DNA from 2 places in the Varibaculum sp. GTC20041 genome. Region 2 is predicted to be linked to the other one. Evidence: riboswitches for the same ligand, from Rfam matches in the RefSeq annotation. Region 2 holds a riboswitch; the other holds the start of a gene.

Region 1 (7,526 bases), 780 kb from region 2:
ATTCCCGCGATCTTCGGTCTGACAAAACACCCCTTTATTGTGTTTGCCGCTACCGCCTTCTCATTGATGGGACTGCGCCAGTTGTTCTTCCTAATAGATGGGCTTTTAGAGCGCCTGGCATTCCTACATTACGGCCTGGCCTTGATCTTAGGATTCATCGGGGTAAAACTGATTATCCACGCCGCCCACGAGGCGCCCTTCTGGGGGATAGACAAATGGGCAGCAGCTATTCCGGAGCCCTCTATCGGTTTTTCAATGGGATATATCTTAGTTGTCCTAGTAGGAACCGCGCTGCTATCGATCTGGTACTCTAAGCGGCACCAGAAAGCTAACCCGCAAAAGGATTAATACCAAAGAAATCGGCTCGGATACCTGCTAGTGTTCCAAAAACCTTAGGTATCCGAGCCGAAATCTATAGGTGGGGATGCTATTTTTCGGGTAGGTAATCGTTAGTGTAGGCACCCTCCACGTCCGCTAGGCTCGCGGTGGTAAAGCCGTGTTCGCTCATCCACGTGGTGTAGGAACGCACTATTTCGGCATCCATCTCACCCCAGCGCCCGGAGGGAGCATGCCAAGAGGGCGCCATGAACTTAAGGGAGGCCTCTAATACGTCCTCTTCGCTGGCGCACATAGTGGAAGCTAAAATATTTACAGTTTCTGCCTGGCTATCCCGGGCAAAATCATAGCCGCGACTGGTAGCCGCCAGGAAGGCGCGCACTTGATCCTCGTGGCTGCGCAGATAGTTTTCCTCTACGCACAGGAAATAGGCATGGTGGGGAGTGACCTCCACTTCGTCAAAAGATAGCTGCACTACCTCGGAGAACGGTTTACTACCCTGGTAGGCTTCCCAGCCTAAGACATTGAAAATCGCGTCATATTTGCCTTTTTCAACTGCGCGAATATCCGGTTCGAATACTCCCGGATCCATTACCTTGACCTTAGAGAAATCACCGCCATCTTTCTCGACGGCTTCAATTACCATCTGGATAAGGCGCTTTACCGGAGGAATCGAGACGGTTTTTCCTTCTAAATCTCGAAAACGGCTGATCCCTTTCTCTTTAAGGGTAATCACCCCACCTAGCTGGTTTTGATTAAAGGTAGCGACGGCTACGAAAGGGTGGTCGCTATGGCGGGTTTCCAGCAGCTCTCCCAACCTAATTGAGGCAAACTGAAACTCTCCTTTGGCGGCCAGCTGTGCGGGAGTGCCGCGGTCGAAACCATCCCAAGAAATATCAACATCTAGGCCTGCCTCTTGATACCAGCCTTTCTTGCGAGCCACGAATAAGCCAGCGTGATTAGGCCAAGTAACGACATATTCCAAGCGGATTCGAGTTAAATCCATTTTTCCTCCCTATTTTCAATGCCCCAGAGGGCGTTTTCGATTTCTTGATAGGCTTTCACAAAATCTGGGGTGGTGCGCAGTCCGGTTCCGTGACTAAAACTGCCGGTAGCTCCCACTGAATTTGCTGATAAATATTCCTCCCGCTGCGGAATCTCAATCGGAATTTCACTGATAATACGACCAGGTCGCTCCGACATCATCAGCACCCGGTCAGCTAGGGTGACCGCTTCGGCAATATCGTGGGTGACCAGCAGGAGAGTTAAATCGCGGCTGCGAGTGGCTTGCCAGAGCCAACGTTGCATGTGGCTCCGAGTTATCTGGTCAAGCGCCCCGAAAGGTTCATCTAGGGCGATTAAGGTAGGTTTGGCCAGCATCGTGCGCAAAAAGGCTACTCGCGAACGCATTCCTCCTGAAAGCTGCGCTGGATAGGCTCCAGAAAACTGTTGCAGGTCGAACTGGGAGAGGAGGGCGCGGGCGCGCTCGCGGGCTATTTTGCGGGGGACTCCCCGAATACGTAAGGGCAGTGCCACATTGTCTTCGATGGTGTTCCAAGAAAATAGTCCATCGCGTTGGGGCATGAGGGCGATTAGGGGATTATCTACTGACCAGGCCAGGCTGCCTTGAGAGGGAGAACTAAGACCCGCAATTATCCGTAGCAGGGTAGATTTTCCGCAACCTGATGGCCCTACCAGGGCGGTTATCTTTCCCTTAGCTATAGTCATCTCCACGTTGTCTAAAGCGGTCAGAGGTGGATTAGTAAAACTCTTCGTTACCGCTGATAGTTCCAATAGGCTCATTTTGCCTTCTTCCAGGGAATCAAGATGCGTTCTGCTAGTCCCACTAGTAAGTAAGCTGCCAAAGTCATTAGCGTTAGGATCCCGGCTCCAAAAAACACTAGTTCCGTCCGAAAAGATCCTTGGGCAGTAAGCAAGTAAATTCCTAAACCATTCTCCGCCCCCACGAACTCGGCGGTAGCGGCAGTGGCCGGCCCGTAGGTGACCGCGATGCGCAGTCCAGTAATAAAATCCCCCAGGGCTGCCGGCATTCGCAAGTGGGAGAAAATCCAGGCAGGGGAGGCACCTAAAGAACGCGCTACATCAATCTGGTCGCGTGAGGGAGCCGCCAAGCCTTTAGTAAAAGCGACGATGATCGGGAAAACTCCAAATAACGCCACTAGGAGGATTTTTGAGGTCATGCCAAATCCGAACCAAATTATCAGCAGGGGAGCGATAGCTACTACCGGAATAGTTTGGGAGATCACCAGCAGAGGCATCACGGCTTTGCCGAAAGTTTTGGCTCTCCATAGCGCAAAAGAAATCGCCACCCCGCAGACAATTGCCAGCAAGGTGCCTGCCGCTACCTCTATGAGGGTTACTTGCGTGGCTTGCCAGGCCGCCGGCCAGTCCGCAACCCCGGCTTTAATGATCACAGTGGGGGCAGGTAGCAGCTTGGGGTTAACTGTCCCCAGGCGGCAAACTCCCTCCCACAAAAGCAGGGTTAACAGAACCAGTCCGGCAGCGACTAGTCGCGAGCTTGCTTTCATTTACTGGCGGCTTTGGCTAGGAACTCGTTGGTTACTACTTCGGGCGCGGAGATTTTTTGGGTGTAGGGTTTTCCATCACCGTCAGTAACTAGCTTCTGCTCAATAATGAAGTCTAAGTAGCTTTGCCACTTATCTATATCGGCATGCCCCACAGTGCCGGCCGCATCTGGCCAATACTCTTTGGAAAGCTTCTCCTGGGAGGCGTTAACTAGTTTTGCATCTAGCTTTGCCTGGGGATTAGCATCCATCAGAATTTTCGCAGCCTCCTGGGGATGGTCTATTGCCCACTGGTAGCCTTTCTGGGTGGCTTGCACGAAGGAGCCCACCAGCTGCGGATCTTCTTTTATTAGGTCTGCACGGGTAGAAATTCCCAGCAACGCCGGGGTAGTGGGTACTCCGTACTTGTCGTAATCAAAATAGCGTAACTTATACCCGCTCTGCTCGGCCTCGATGCCTTCCCAAGTAGACAGAAGTTCCGCAAAGTCAGCGCGTTCTTGTTCCACTGCCTGCAGCGTTTGGGCACCGGCGACCACTTTTTTGAAATCACCTTTGCCACCGTCCTTTTGGATCAGCATTTTGGTGGCAATATGTTGGAATCCGCCGCCGAAGTCAGCGAGGGTCTTGCCATCTAAATCTCGGGGACGCTGAATATTCGCCTTATCCAAAAATCCCACCATATAGGAAGACTTTGGTTGCAGGTTGAACACCATCTTGATCCCCAAGTTGGAGGCTTTCGCCGAGGCAATCGAGTCGGTTCCGGAAAAGCCAAAATCGGCACCTTTGGCGGTCATGACTGATTCCACGCCGCTCTTAGAAAAGCCCATTACTTTTACGTTTAGTCCGGCTTCGCGGTAAAATCCTTTTTCTTGGGCAACATAGATCCCGGTGTGGTTAGTGTTAGGAGTCCAGTCCAAAATAACCGAAGTGTTCTTTAGTTCGGGATCTCTAGTTGCGGAACTAGATCCCGTGGCGCACCCTGCCAGAGTTAGAGCCAGGGCACAGGCTAAAGCGGTAGCTATTCTTCGCATGCTTTTTCTTTCGCTAGTTGGTTGATAAGGGACAAATACTTTTGGCCAGGCCCGGTCAGGAACCACTGGCTATGACCTTGGAATCCGATATTCCAGGCCCAGTCTTTGATCTGTGGATCAATCGGTGCCAGCAGATCGTATTCGATGGCAGAAAGGGAAAACTCCACGTTACAAAGAGCGATCATAGCGCCGAGCATCTCGATTTCCTCCGGGGAGAGGGAGAACACCTGCCCGTATCCGGTTAGCAAGTCGCCAGCGACCTGTGGCCAGTAACTATCGGTTTTCCCCTCGGTAATACTGATCCAGTCGATACTGTGGCGTTCCAGTAGTACTGCCAGGTCAAAAAGTGGGGGATTGGGACAAGCGAGCCCGAAATCAATCAGAGACGAAATGCTGTTTCCTTCCCAAAAAGTATTAGAAACATGCAGGTCACCGTGAGTGAAATAGCGGGGAGAATGGGCTAAGCGGGCAAGAGATTGCGCAAAAGGACGCAAAGGCGCTAGCGCGGCCGCGAAATCGCGTCCGGTTTCTTTCAGATGGTTAGCAAGCATCGGATGCTCATTTAAATAACTTCCTAGCTTTGGCAGCGGATCACCCAGCAGGAGCTCTATTCGGTTTTGATAGGGGCCGGGCTCCAGGGGCGGCGGTAGAATTTTTTGGCTAGCGATACGGAGTCGGGCGGCAAGTCTGCCCAACTCCACGGCCTCTTGCCTAGTTTTTGGAGGTAGCCAGGAGCGCAGGTCACGGTAGCGGTCTTGCCCGGCCGCACCCGCGGAGGCCTCAATAATCCACTCTCCGGCGGCGAGGGTGCTGGCTCCTTGGTTAAAACAGAAAAAACGCGGGGTGGGGAAACCTTGGGCGGTCAGTTGGTTGACAAAGGAGTGTTTGGTTTCTAGCTCAGCCGCGGTCACCAAGTTCTGGTGGTAGCGTTTTAAAAATACTTGTTTGCCGCTAACGGTAGTAACTAGGCAAGCGGCAGCCATAGGCCGAGAAGAAGGGGTAAGACTTGCGATTCGTTCCTCGTGAAATTCCGGGATTTCCCTCAGGACTTCAGCGGCTTGACTGGCCGAAAGGGGTGGCCACTGGTTATTTACCACTTCCAGCTGCTGATCTCGATCCATCTGTGCCTCCTATATCCGTGCACAGGTGAACCAGCTTCCTGCGCCAGCATTACCTGGATCAGGTGTAACGGTCGAAGCGTTTTGCTTCCTCTCAGCTCGAAAGCTCCCGTGCTACAAGTAGGGTACCAGAAGGGCGGCGAATTTGGATTGCGCCCTCAAAATCCGGTAACGTGGTTTGAGTTCAAGGGCCATTGGCGCAGGGGTAGCGCGCTTCCTTCACACGGAAGAGGTCACTGGTTCGAAACCAGTATGGCCCACCATTAGCAGTTATTTCTGTAGATAAGCCCGCATTATTTTCGTCATTTGAATCTGGTCACTAAGTGCACACATTTCCCGGGCAGCATGCATCGACAAAATCGGAACTCCCACATCAATAGTGGTGATTCCCAGGCGGGTAGCGGTCATCGGCGCGATAGTTGACCCACAGGTGACTGTATTCTTTGACACAAAGCGTTGAGTCTTAACCCCGGAGCGCCTAGCTGCGTCCTCCCAAATATGCCAGCCGGCAGCATCGGTGGCATAACGCTGGGAAGCATTGAGCTTTAGTACCGGGCCAGATCCCATCACCGGACGGGTATCAGGGTCGTGTTTTTCGGGATAGTTGGGGTTTACCGAGTGGGCAACATCGGCGGATAGGCACGAGGACGCGGCCAACATCCGTTCAAAGGCCTCCGGTTCACCTGTGGCGCGGGCGCAGCGACGCAGCACCTGTTCCAGTAATGGTCCGGCAGCCCCAGTTTCGGTATGAGACCCTACTTCCTCATGGTCAAAAGCGGCACTAATTAGAATATTTTCTCCCGAAAAATCCGCGTCAGCAAGGCTCAATAATGCCCTCGTGGCACTATAGACCGAGAGCAGATTATCTTGACGAGCCGATGCCAAGAATTCTCCGGTAGTTCCCAGCCGCTGCGGGGCATGAGTATCGAAAGTGTAGAGCTCGTGACTAGAGATCTCATCGGCTCCGGCAAGGCCAGCTTGCCCAGCGATTACCTCCAAAATATTGCGAGAGGATCCCCCTACCTGCCAGAGGGGACGCAAGTGTTGCTGCCGATCTAATTCCAGTTTATTCGCGGATTCCCGATCCAGGTGGGGAGCTAACTGGGGAATAGTAGCGATCGGCCCGGTACGCACCAGGTGGGATTTTCCAGTTCGGTCATAGACGATCCCGGCGATGCCCAGTTCCCGGTTTAGCCAGGAGTTAGGGAGCATTCCCCCATAGATCTCTATGTTGAGCTGCCCCCAACCATCGGCACTAAAACTATCAGGGGTAGGTTTTAGTTTGAAGGCCGGAGAATCAGTATGGCTGCCGATTATGCGGAATCCCTTGGGGGATCCAGTAGGTACCATCCAGGCGATGAGGGCGCCTTTGCGGCATAAAAAGTAACGTCCGGCACCGCGCGGCCAAGGTTTAGTGGCATCTACTGGTTTAAAGCCCTGGGAGCGGTAGATATCGGCCAAGGTGCGGGCAGCGAAACTGGCGCAAGGAGAAGCAGTAATAAAGTCAGTTAAACCTTGGGAGTAGGTTTCCAGATTAAAACTCGTCATAGTTTCATTTTAAGGGGGAGGGTTAAAAAGTTCCTGCCCCTTAGCTGCGGCCGCTAGCTAAGGGGCAGGAAAATGAACTGGATTGCTTAACGCGGTAAGGAGACCGGGTCAGTGGAAATAAAACCGTCATCGCCGTCCTCGCCCCGCACGTGGCGTCCGCGTCGATTGCGAGCCGCGCGCGAGTTCCCCAGATCTGCAGGTTCTTCGGAACCCAAGTGCCTGGGATCTGAGCCAGCTATTATTCCCTGGCGTTCCTGGCCGCTGGATTCATCTTCTTCGCGTTGAGCTTGCTCGGCTTTTTCCTCGGCCAGCTTTTGAGCTTTACTCCGAGCATCCTGTTGCTTCGCGATTTTCTTGCGCTGCTTCTTGGTGCGCTTAGCCAGTTTTTTACGCAGTTTTTCTTCCGCTTTCTCTTGGCGGCGAGCTGCTTTTTCCTGGCGGATCCGCTCTTTTTCGGCTGCCCGCTGTTCTTGATATTCCGCGAATACTAACGCTTGTAATAGTTGTATTTGGGAAACCCATTCGGGCAGTTCCAAAGATTCTCGCAGATAGTAGAGCTGGTGAGCCAACCGCCCGCGTTCAGCTAGCAACAAACCATGAAGATCTTGGCAAAACTGCACATAATCCGAAATCTCTCCCCAGGGACGGCGGTCATCCTTAGTGAAAAGCGGGAGCGCCGCCGGACGTAGCCGCGCAAGTAGCGCCGCTGCCGCCTTGGGTTTTAACACCAGCGGATCTTTAGTTAGTGCCGTCCAAATCTGTGCGAGTGGTCCGGTCTCAGTTTCTAAAACCTGATCGGCAATATCTACTAACTGGGCGTCGGTCGGGATCTGAGACATTAGTTCCGGCAAAGGCTCGGAAGCAAAAAGTTGGTCTAAGCCCTTACTGTCCACCTGAAGATCTAGATTTGCAAGCGCTAGCAGATCGCAATCTCGCAGGTTGCAGGC
Region 2 (7,526 bases):
GAACGGGTGGCACGGATGAAAGTGACTCACGCGTTTGAGGACGCAGCCCGCCTATTAGCGGAAGCCGCTGAGGGAACCGTAGTAGACGAAGACTCGTTCTTAGTTACCTGGAACTAGCATCTTTTAGCCCCTTAGCTACTATCAAGGACTACAAGCCAACAGCTGTAAACGCTGACCTGGAGAAAACAGTTCTCTTTTTAATAGCGAGTTTTTTCTACCGGTGACTAGAATTAAACGGTAAATGAGGGGTGTGAAGAAATATATGAATCGTAAAATCCAAGCCGTTCAGCCCAATAGATCCTCCGACGTCTTGCAAGTATTATCCGGACTGCTAATGGTGCTATTCGTGGCAGTAATGTCAGTAACCATCATCGGGACTGCGCTGCCAACTATGATGTCGGCGCTGCATGGCACCGAATCTCAATACACCTGGATAGTTACGGCCATGATGCTGGCCTCCACGGTGGCAACCCCGGTTTCGGGAAAACTGGCCGATATGTACGATTCGAAGAAACTCTTGATGGGGGCAATCGGGCTGTTTACTTTAGGATCCCTGCTTTCAGGGGCGGTTACCGAGGCTTGGCAACTGATTTTCACCCGCATTGTCCAGGGGTTAGGAATGGGGGCGATTATGTCGCTCACCCAAGTGGTTATGGCGCTGATTATTCCGCCTCGTGAACGCGGTCGCTATAACGGCTATATTGGCGCGGTCATGGCCATCTCCAATATCTCTGGCCCGTTGGTGGGAGGATTTATTGTGGCTACCCCGTGGCTGGGGTGGCGTTGGTGTCTTTGGGTTTCGGTTCCGTTTTCCCTGGCCGCCATGGCGGTGCTTTGGCGTTTCTTGAAAGTTCCGGCTGCGCAAATCTCGAAACCCCGCATTGATTTTTTGGGTACCGCGCTGATAACTGCGGCGGTATCAGCATCCTTGATTTGGCTATCCCTAGCTGGAAAAACCTTCGCTTTTGCCTCCTGGCAAACCGCAGTAATGCTGACTTTAGCGGTACTATTCCTGGTGGCCTTCGTGCTTTGGGAGCTGCACTTCCCAGAACCGGTGATACCGATGTGGATGTTTACCAAGCGCACCACCTTGCTGGCAATCCTCGGGTCAATCTCGGTAGGAACTGCGCTTAATGCCCCGCCGCTGTTTTTCACTCAGTTCTTCCAAATCGCTAAAGGTATGAATCCGGCACTCGCGGGGATGGCGCTGCTGCCGGGTATGGTAGGTACCTTTATCGCCTCTACTTTGATCGGGTTATTGGTTTCGCGAATAGGGCGCTGGAAACGTTTCGTGGTCGGCGGTTTCGTGGTGATGTGTGTGGGGATTTTCTTCATCACCCTGATTGATAAAAACAGCCCCTACTGGTTTAGTGCGCTGGGTATGTTCTTGCTGGGAGCTGGACAAGGCGCCAGTATGCAAAACCTGGTGCTCGCGGTACAAAACGGAGTGAAATTACGCGATATGGGGGCCGCTACCTCGACAGTTACTTTCTGCCGTTCTATGGGCGGCGCGATCGGGATACAAATCTGCGGTTTCGTGTTCACTTGGGAAATTGCGCGTGCGGTCAGCTCTGGGATGGCAAAGCTAGGGAAGAAAGGTGCCGCTATGGCGGATCTATCTACCCTGGAACTGGATAAACTGCCAGCTGCGCAGCAACAGGTTGTCCGAGATGCCTATGCGAGCGCACTAGGAGATATTTTTGTGCCACTACTGGTACTGTCCCTGATCGGCTTAGTCTGCGTCTGCCTCATGAAAGGTAGCGAGCTGATTTCGGAATATGCCGAGCATGAAGCCCAAAGGCCTCAAGCGACGGAACGGGAACGAGAACTGGTACGCCGCGCCCTTGAGAAGGATCAGGTAAGTCGGGAGCTTGCGCAACTTAAGCAGCAAAAAGATTCAGCTAAGACCGAAGATGATTCCCCTGATAAGAGTGAAGACCAGGATCATCTTCGAAAGAGCAACTAGGATTTGGGAACAGATAATGTCCACCTAGGGTAGGTTAGTAGTAACTATCGAAGTGGAAAGGCGAACCATGGATATTGGCTGGAAAGTAGCAAGTGCCGCCAGCTTGGCGGGTGCGGGTTTGATCGCTAATCTGGCGATAAACACCGGTTGGAAACTAGTTACCGGGCACAAACCTCCGCAAGATGGGGAGGAAGCAGCCCAGTCCTCGTTGCTAGAGGTAGTGCTGTTTGCCGCTATTTCGGGAGTGGCCGTCACCCTTATCCAGCGTGCCGCGATGCGTCGCACAAATAGCTGGTATGGAGGGCGTCATAAAGACGTCCTCGACCTAGGTAACTAACTTCCCTAGGACACCTTTTCCCGGTTCAGGCTAGTGGTGTAGAGGCAACAGATTTACCGGTGATAGGCTCTAGGAGACCGTAACGACAGGGGAGCCGAATAGGCTGAGAGTGTCCCGGTGGACAGACCCTCGCACCTGAACCAGGTAATGCTGGCGCAGGAAGTCGAGTCTCTTACTTGCGCCCGCAAGTCCCCTCCTGACAAATGGAGGGAAAAATGCGCAAACTCGCGCGCTTTACCGCATGCCTAGCCGTTGGAGCCTTGGCTCTGGGGCTAAGTGGCTGTGGAAACGATAAAAGTTCTACCCCCACCAAGGGTGATAGCAATACGGTAACTATGGTTACCAATGGTAGCTGGACGCTAGGAAAAGATTCTTTGACGAAAGCTAAGGCCGCTACCGGACAGGAAATTAAGCTGGTCAATGGGGAAGAATCGGGCACCCTCGATTCCAAGTTGATCCTGCGTAAAGACTCTCCGTTAGGAGATATGGCGGTGGGATTGACCGCCAATAACGTGGTGAAGGTTGCCAAGGCCGGGGTGATTGCGCCCTCTACAGTAAAGGTCCCGTCCTCGGCGGAAAAGTATTTGATTAAGGAAGCAGAGGGGGCGCTGCCCTTAGACCGCTCCGATGTGTGCGCCAACTACGATATTGCCTACTTCAAAAATCACAATCTGAAAGTACCAGAAAACTTTGATGACCTGCTGAAACCAGAATATAAAGGCTTGACCGTAATCGAAAATCCCGCCAAATCTGATACTGGCTTGGGGATGCTTTTGGCAACGGTGCAGGAAAAGGGGAAAGACGGTTTCGTTAACTATTGGAAAGACTTGATGGCTAATGAAACCAAAGCGGTAAACACTTGGGACGAAGCCTATAACCAAGAATTCACCCAGGGGGAAGGGAAAGGGAAATTCCCGATCGTAATGTCTTATTCTTCTTCCCCCTATTGGTCGGTTTCCGAGGACGGCAGTTCGGCTCCGACTGCCAATATCGCCGGCACCTGCTATCCGGCGGTCGAATATGGGGTGGTGCTGAAAGGCGCGAAGAACGCCGCTGGCGCAGAAAAGGTGTTGGACTGGCTATACAGTGAAGAAGGCCAGAGCGCCATTATGAATGAAAACATTACCTACCCCATTGATGAACAAGTAAAACTAGATCCGAAGCTGGAGAAGTTCGCGCCCCGGCCTGAAAATGACAAACAACTAGATCCGGCGCAGATTGAGCAAAACCGCGGTGAGTGGATTCGCCAGGTGCAGGCGGTAATAGGATAACCCTTCATGAGCCCTACCTTTGCTCGTACTTGGCCGCTAGGACGAGTGTTTCTCGTCCTAGCGGCCGGTATCCCGCTCGTCTTTTTAGGGATCTGTTTTTTCTATCCGGTATTGGCTCTTGCCTGGCTGGGGGTAGGCCAAGCCGGGGAAACCGGATATTTTTCAACTTTAGGGCGAGTGCTATCCGATAGCCTCACTTGGAGGGCAATCCGGGACACTTTAATCCTGGCATTGGGGGGAACTTTCTTTTCTACCCTGGTGGGTCTACCACTGGCCTGGGTGTTGTACTGTTTAGATTTTCGTTTTCGAACTGTCTTGCGCACGTTAGTAACCATCCCGTTTGTGCTACCTACCATCGGGGTGGCGGCAGCATTCAAGGCGCTCCTGGCCGAGGACGGCTGGCTAGCCGGGTTAGGTCTGGACGGCACCTTTGGAGCCGTTATTTTAGCGATGGTTTTCTATAATGTTTCCCTGGTAGTCCGGACTGTAGGGCCGGTCTGGGCGCGTATCGATCAGCGTGCCTACCAGGCAGCGCGCACCTTAGGAGCTACCCGGACTCGTGCGTTCTTTACAGTCACCATGCAGCAGCTGCTGGGGGCTATTGCCTCTGCCGCCTCCCTAGTTTTCTTGTATTGTTCTTCGTCCTATTCACTGGTAATGGTTTTAGGAGGCATCGGGGTAGCTACTTTAGAAAGCCAGATTTACCAAACCACCTCGGTGGATTTAGATTTGGCGGCTGCGGCAGTCTTGGCATTGCTGCAGGTAGTGATAGTGGCGGTGGCGCTAGTTGGATCGCAGTATTTTCAAAGTAAGGCGCGTGTCGGGGTAAAACTCGCTACCGTCGAGAACTCAAAACCCGCTCGTGGCCGCCAGCGCCTGGCGATTTGGGGAGCTACCGCGGTGATTGCGCTGTTGATAGTGGCGCCAATGGCGCAGGTAGTGACGCGTTCATTTCGCCGGCGCGGTCAGTGGACGCTGCAAAACTATCTTGACCTGACCCGCCCGGATGCCTCGATATTGGTCGAGCAACCGGTAATCAATTCTCTGGGGGTTTCCCTGCGGGCGGCGTTCATCGGGGCGATTGTATCCACCCTGTTGGGAGCTTTGGTGGCTGCCGTAACCAGTCGCCACTATCGCAATCCTCACCTTTCTCGTGCCGCCGAGATCTTTGATTCCCTAAACATGCTGCCACTGGGGGTATCTAGTGTGGTGATCGGCCTGGGATTCTTGATCACCCTTGCCGCTCCCCCCTGGAACCTGGCTGACAGTCCCTTTCTACTGCCAATAGCGCAAGCCTTGGGAGCTTCCCCACTGGTTATCCGGTTAATGCGCCCCATGCTACAAACTGTTAACCCTAAGCAAAGACAGGCGGCTGCTACTCTGGGGGCGACTCCTTCCCGGATATTTTTAACCATAGATGGCCCATATATTTGGGGAGCGCTAGTCGTGGCTTTTGGTTTTGCCTTCGCAGTTTGTTTTGGTGAGTTTGGGGCGGCCTCCTTCCTGGTGATGCCAGAGTCCTTAACTTTGCCGGTGACGATTTATAAACTCTCGGGCAGCGCGGGACCCGCTGAAAATGGGATGGCGATGGCCGCGGCGGTTATCCTCTGTTTAACCTGTTCCCTGGTAATGAGCGCAGTAGAAGCGCTGCGAAGAAGAAAAGTTGGTGAATACTGATGGACGGCTTAACTGTTTCCCAGGTGCGGGTGCAATATGGGCAGGTGCAAGCGGTAACAGATCTTAGTATCGAGGTTCCCGCAGGTACGGTAACCGCGCTCCTGGGGCCTTCGGGATGCGGTAAATCTTCGTTATTGCGGGCGATTGCGGGACTGGAACCTTTAACGGCAGGCACTATTTCTTGGCGCGGACGCAATATGGAACAGGTGCCGGTACACCAGCGCCGCTTCGGAATGTTATTCCAAGATGGACAACTGTTTCCCAGTCGCAATGTAAGCGGCAATATTGCCTATGGGATTGCGCATCTTCCTAAAGCGCAAAGGCAAGAAAAAGTTTCAGAACTGCTTGACAGTGTAGGTTTAGGGGGGTATCAAGATCGCACTATTGATACTCTTTCGGGCGGGCAAGCCCAGCGGGTGGCGCTAGCGCGGTCTTTGGCGCCTGAACCTGAACTGCTGTTGCTGGATGAGCCCTTATCTGCCCTAGATCGGGCGCTGCGCGAAGAATTGGTGATTACTTTGCGTAACCTTATTCGGAGCCTGCAATTGACGGTTGTTTATGTAACCCATGATCAAGATGAAGCATTTTCCCTGGCAGACCAGATTGTAATTATGGATGAAGGGAAAATCTTGGCGGTAAATTGTGCTGAGGAAATCTGGACTCATCCCGGTTCTAAAGCTGCAGCTGTTTTCCTGGGGTATCGTCCTTTCCTTAGCGCTGAGGCCGCCGCGCAGTTTGGGATAGAGATTCCGGAGGGATCGCAACTGGCAATAGCGCCAGGAGGATTGAAAATGTGTCCCGCGGGGCAAGGGATTGCGGCTACTGCCCGGGATTTGCGGGTGCGACGCGGAAAATACTTGGCTGAAGTCTCTTGGCGCCTGGGCAGCGAAGAATATAGCGGACAGGCAGAGGCAGGATTGGGAATTCACCTATCTAAGAAACAGTCTCAGCAGAAGGTGGGGTTAAAGGTTCAGCGAGATGAAACCTGTATAGTACCTAGCGGCCTGAAGCCACCTGGCCGGTACACAGGGCAGATATTTTAGGGTCGGCGATCGCGCTGGTAACGGTGATTGCGCTCGTGGCTTGGGGATCTTCTAGACACTTCTTAAGATAGTCTGACGCGGGTTTTCCGCGATCGATTTGCCCGGTATCGATTACCCGGATAACTTTTTCTGCTCCTTTTAGTTGGCAGGATACCCGATTGAATTGCACCTGGTAGGAACTGCCAGAACCATTGGTATCCCTTACGCGGATGCAAGAATCAATCGGGACAGTAAAACCGGGTTCCGCAGCGTTCATGGGGTTGGCGGCTCCACGACTTACGCTTTGATTTTCCCCGACTTGCCGCCCCCAAGTTTGCAATCCCGCCGGAGCCAGGATTTGTAGCTTCTTGTCTTTTATGGATTCTAAAAAGCTGTTGTCTGCAGGGCTCACGCTCCATAGCTCAATGCCATCAGCAGTGGATACGGCTTTAAGCAGTCCCTCCTCAGTGGTGTAAAGCAAAACGTCCTGGTGTAGACGCATTTGTTTTACTTTCTCGCTAAAGGACCAGAGCTCTTTCCCATTCTTTCGTGAATAGCAGCTCAGCTGGTTGTTGCTGGAAACATACAGAGAATTGGTTGTTGGGAGCACTTGGGTTCCTTCTCCCAGTTTCATTTCGGTTTCGTCAAATAGGGTGCGAAGGGACCGTAACTTTTCCCAATCCATGCGGAAAAGCTTTCCTCCCTTTTGCACCAGGTCTAATAGCTGCCCAGAGTTGTCGGTGGGAACTGTAGTTCCCTGCGGGAGGGTAGTGATATGGGTGCGTTGCGGCTGAATAAATAGGGAGTGGGTGCAGCCATCTGCAGGGCTGAGCGCCCAAGCAGTATCGTCAGCGTTACGGATCAATCTGCCGGGACTGGCAGCCTGAATCTGGTTAGTTTCGGGATCCACCAAATAGTTGATTCCTTTATGCCCGATAACCCAGAGGGTATCGGAGAAAGTCTCAAAAGTTTCTGGTGCTTGCTCCGTAGGTTTACCGTCAAGGTTGCAATTACCAGGATCTGGCTGTAGCTGCGGGTCGGATGCTTTCTGGGAAACTAATCCTTCCGCTAGCTGTTCGCCTTGATCCGATAGGCGTAGGAGGGAAAGATCTTCCCCAACGAGGACGATCTGGGCTCCTTGGGTAGCGATATTGGCATAGGAATCGGTAGATTCCCATATCCAGCGGGCAGTCCCCATTTTCAAATCCACTATTGCTATCCCCGAACCATTACCCGAATGATAAAGACACGGT

What was found. Region 2 has a riboswitch for thiamine pyrophosphate ahead of ACZ5BI_RS06695 (thiamine ABC transporter substrate-binding protein). Riboswitches for the same ligand answer to the same signal wherever they lie in the genome.
Region 1: it holds a riboswitch for thiamine pyrophosphate, as region 2 does, so the genes downstream of both, ACZ5BI_RS03480 (phosphotransferase enzyme family protein) here and ACZ5BI_RS06695 (thiamine ABC transporter substrate-binding protein) in region 2, are expected to answer to the same signal.

Annotation. Positions count from the first base shown of each region.
Region 1 covers NZ_AP041144.1:817,322-824,847, forward strand. The annotation lists gene ACZ5BI_RS03455 (TerC/Alx family metal homeostasis membrane protein) at 1-348, shown strand, start outside; gene ACZ5BI_RS03460 (ABC transporter substrate-binding protein) at 428-1,342, opposite strand; gene ACZ5BI_RS03465 (ABC transporter ATP-binding protein) at 1,333-2,139, opposite strand; gene ACZ5BI_RS03470 (ABC transporter permease) at 2,136-2,885, opposite strand; gene ACZ5BI_RS03475 (ABC transporter substrate-binding protein) at 2,882-3,913, opposite strand; gene ACZ5BI_RS03480 (phosphotransferase enzyme family protein) at 3,901-5,034, opposite strand; TPP riboswitch at 5,053-5,154, opposite strand; tRNA gene ACZ5BI_RS03485 (tRNA-Val) at 5,220-5,294, shown strand; gene ACZ5BI_RS03490 (M18 family aminopeptidase) at 5,302-6,579, opposite strand; gene ACZ5BI_RS03495 (DUF6308 family protein) at 6,666-7,526, opposite strand, start outside.
Region 2 covers NZ_AP041144.1:1,599,273-1,606,798, reverse strand. The annotation lists gene ACZ5BI_RS06710 (hypothetical protein) at 1-117, shown strand, start outside; gene ACZ5BI_RS06705 (MDR family MFS transporter) at 242-1,966, shown strand; gene ACZ5BI_RS06700 (DUF4235 domain-containing protein) at 2,019-2,303, shown strand; TPP riboswitch at 2,381-2,482, shown strand; gene ACZ5BI_RS06695 (thiamine ABC transporter substrate-binding protein) at 2,519-3,574, shown strand; gene ACZ5BI_RS06690 (ABC transporter permease) at 3,581-5,251, shown strand; gene ACZ5BI_RS06685 (ABC transporter ATP-binding protein) at 5,251-6,294, shown strand; gene ACZ5BI_RS06680 (outer membrane protein assembly factor BamB family protein) at 6,248-7,526, opposite strand, start outside.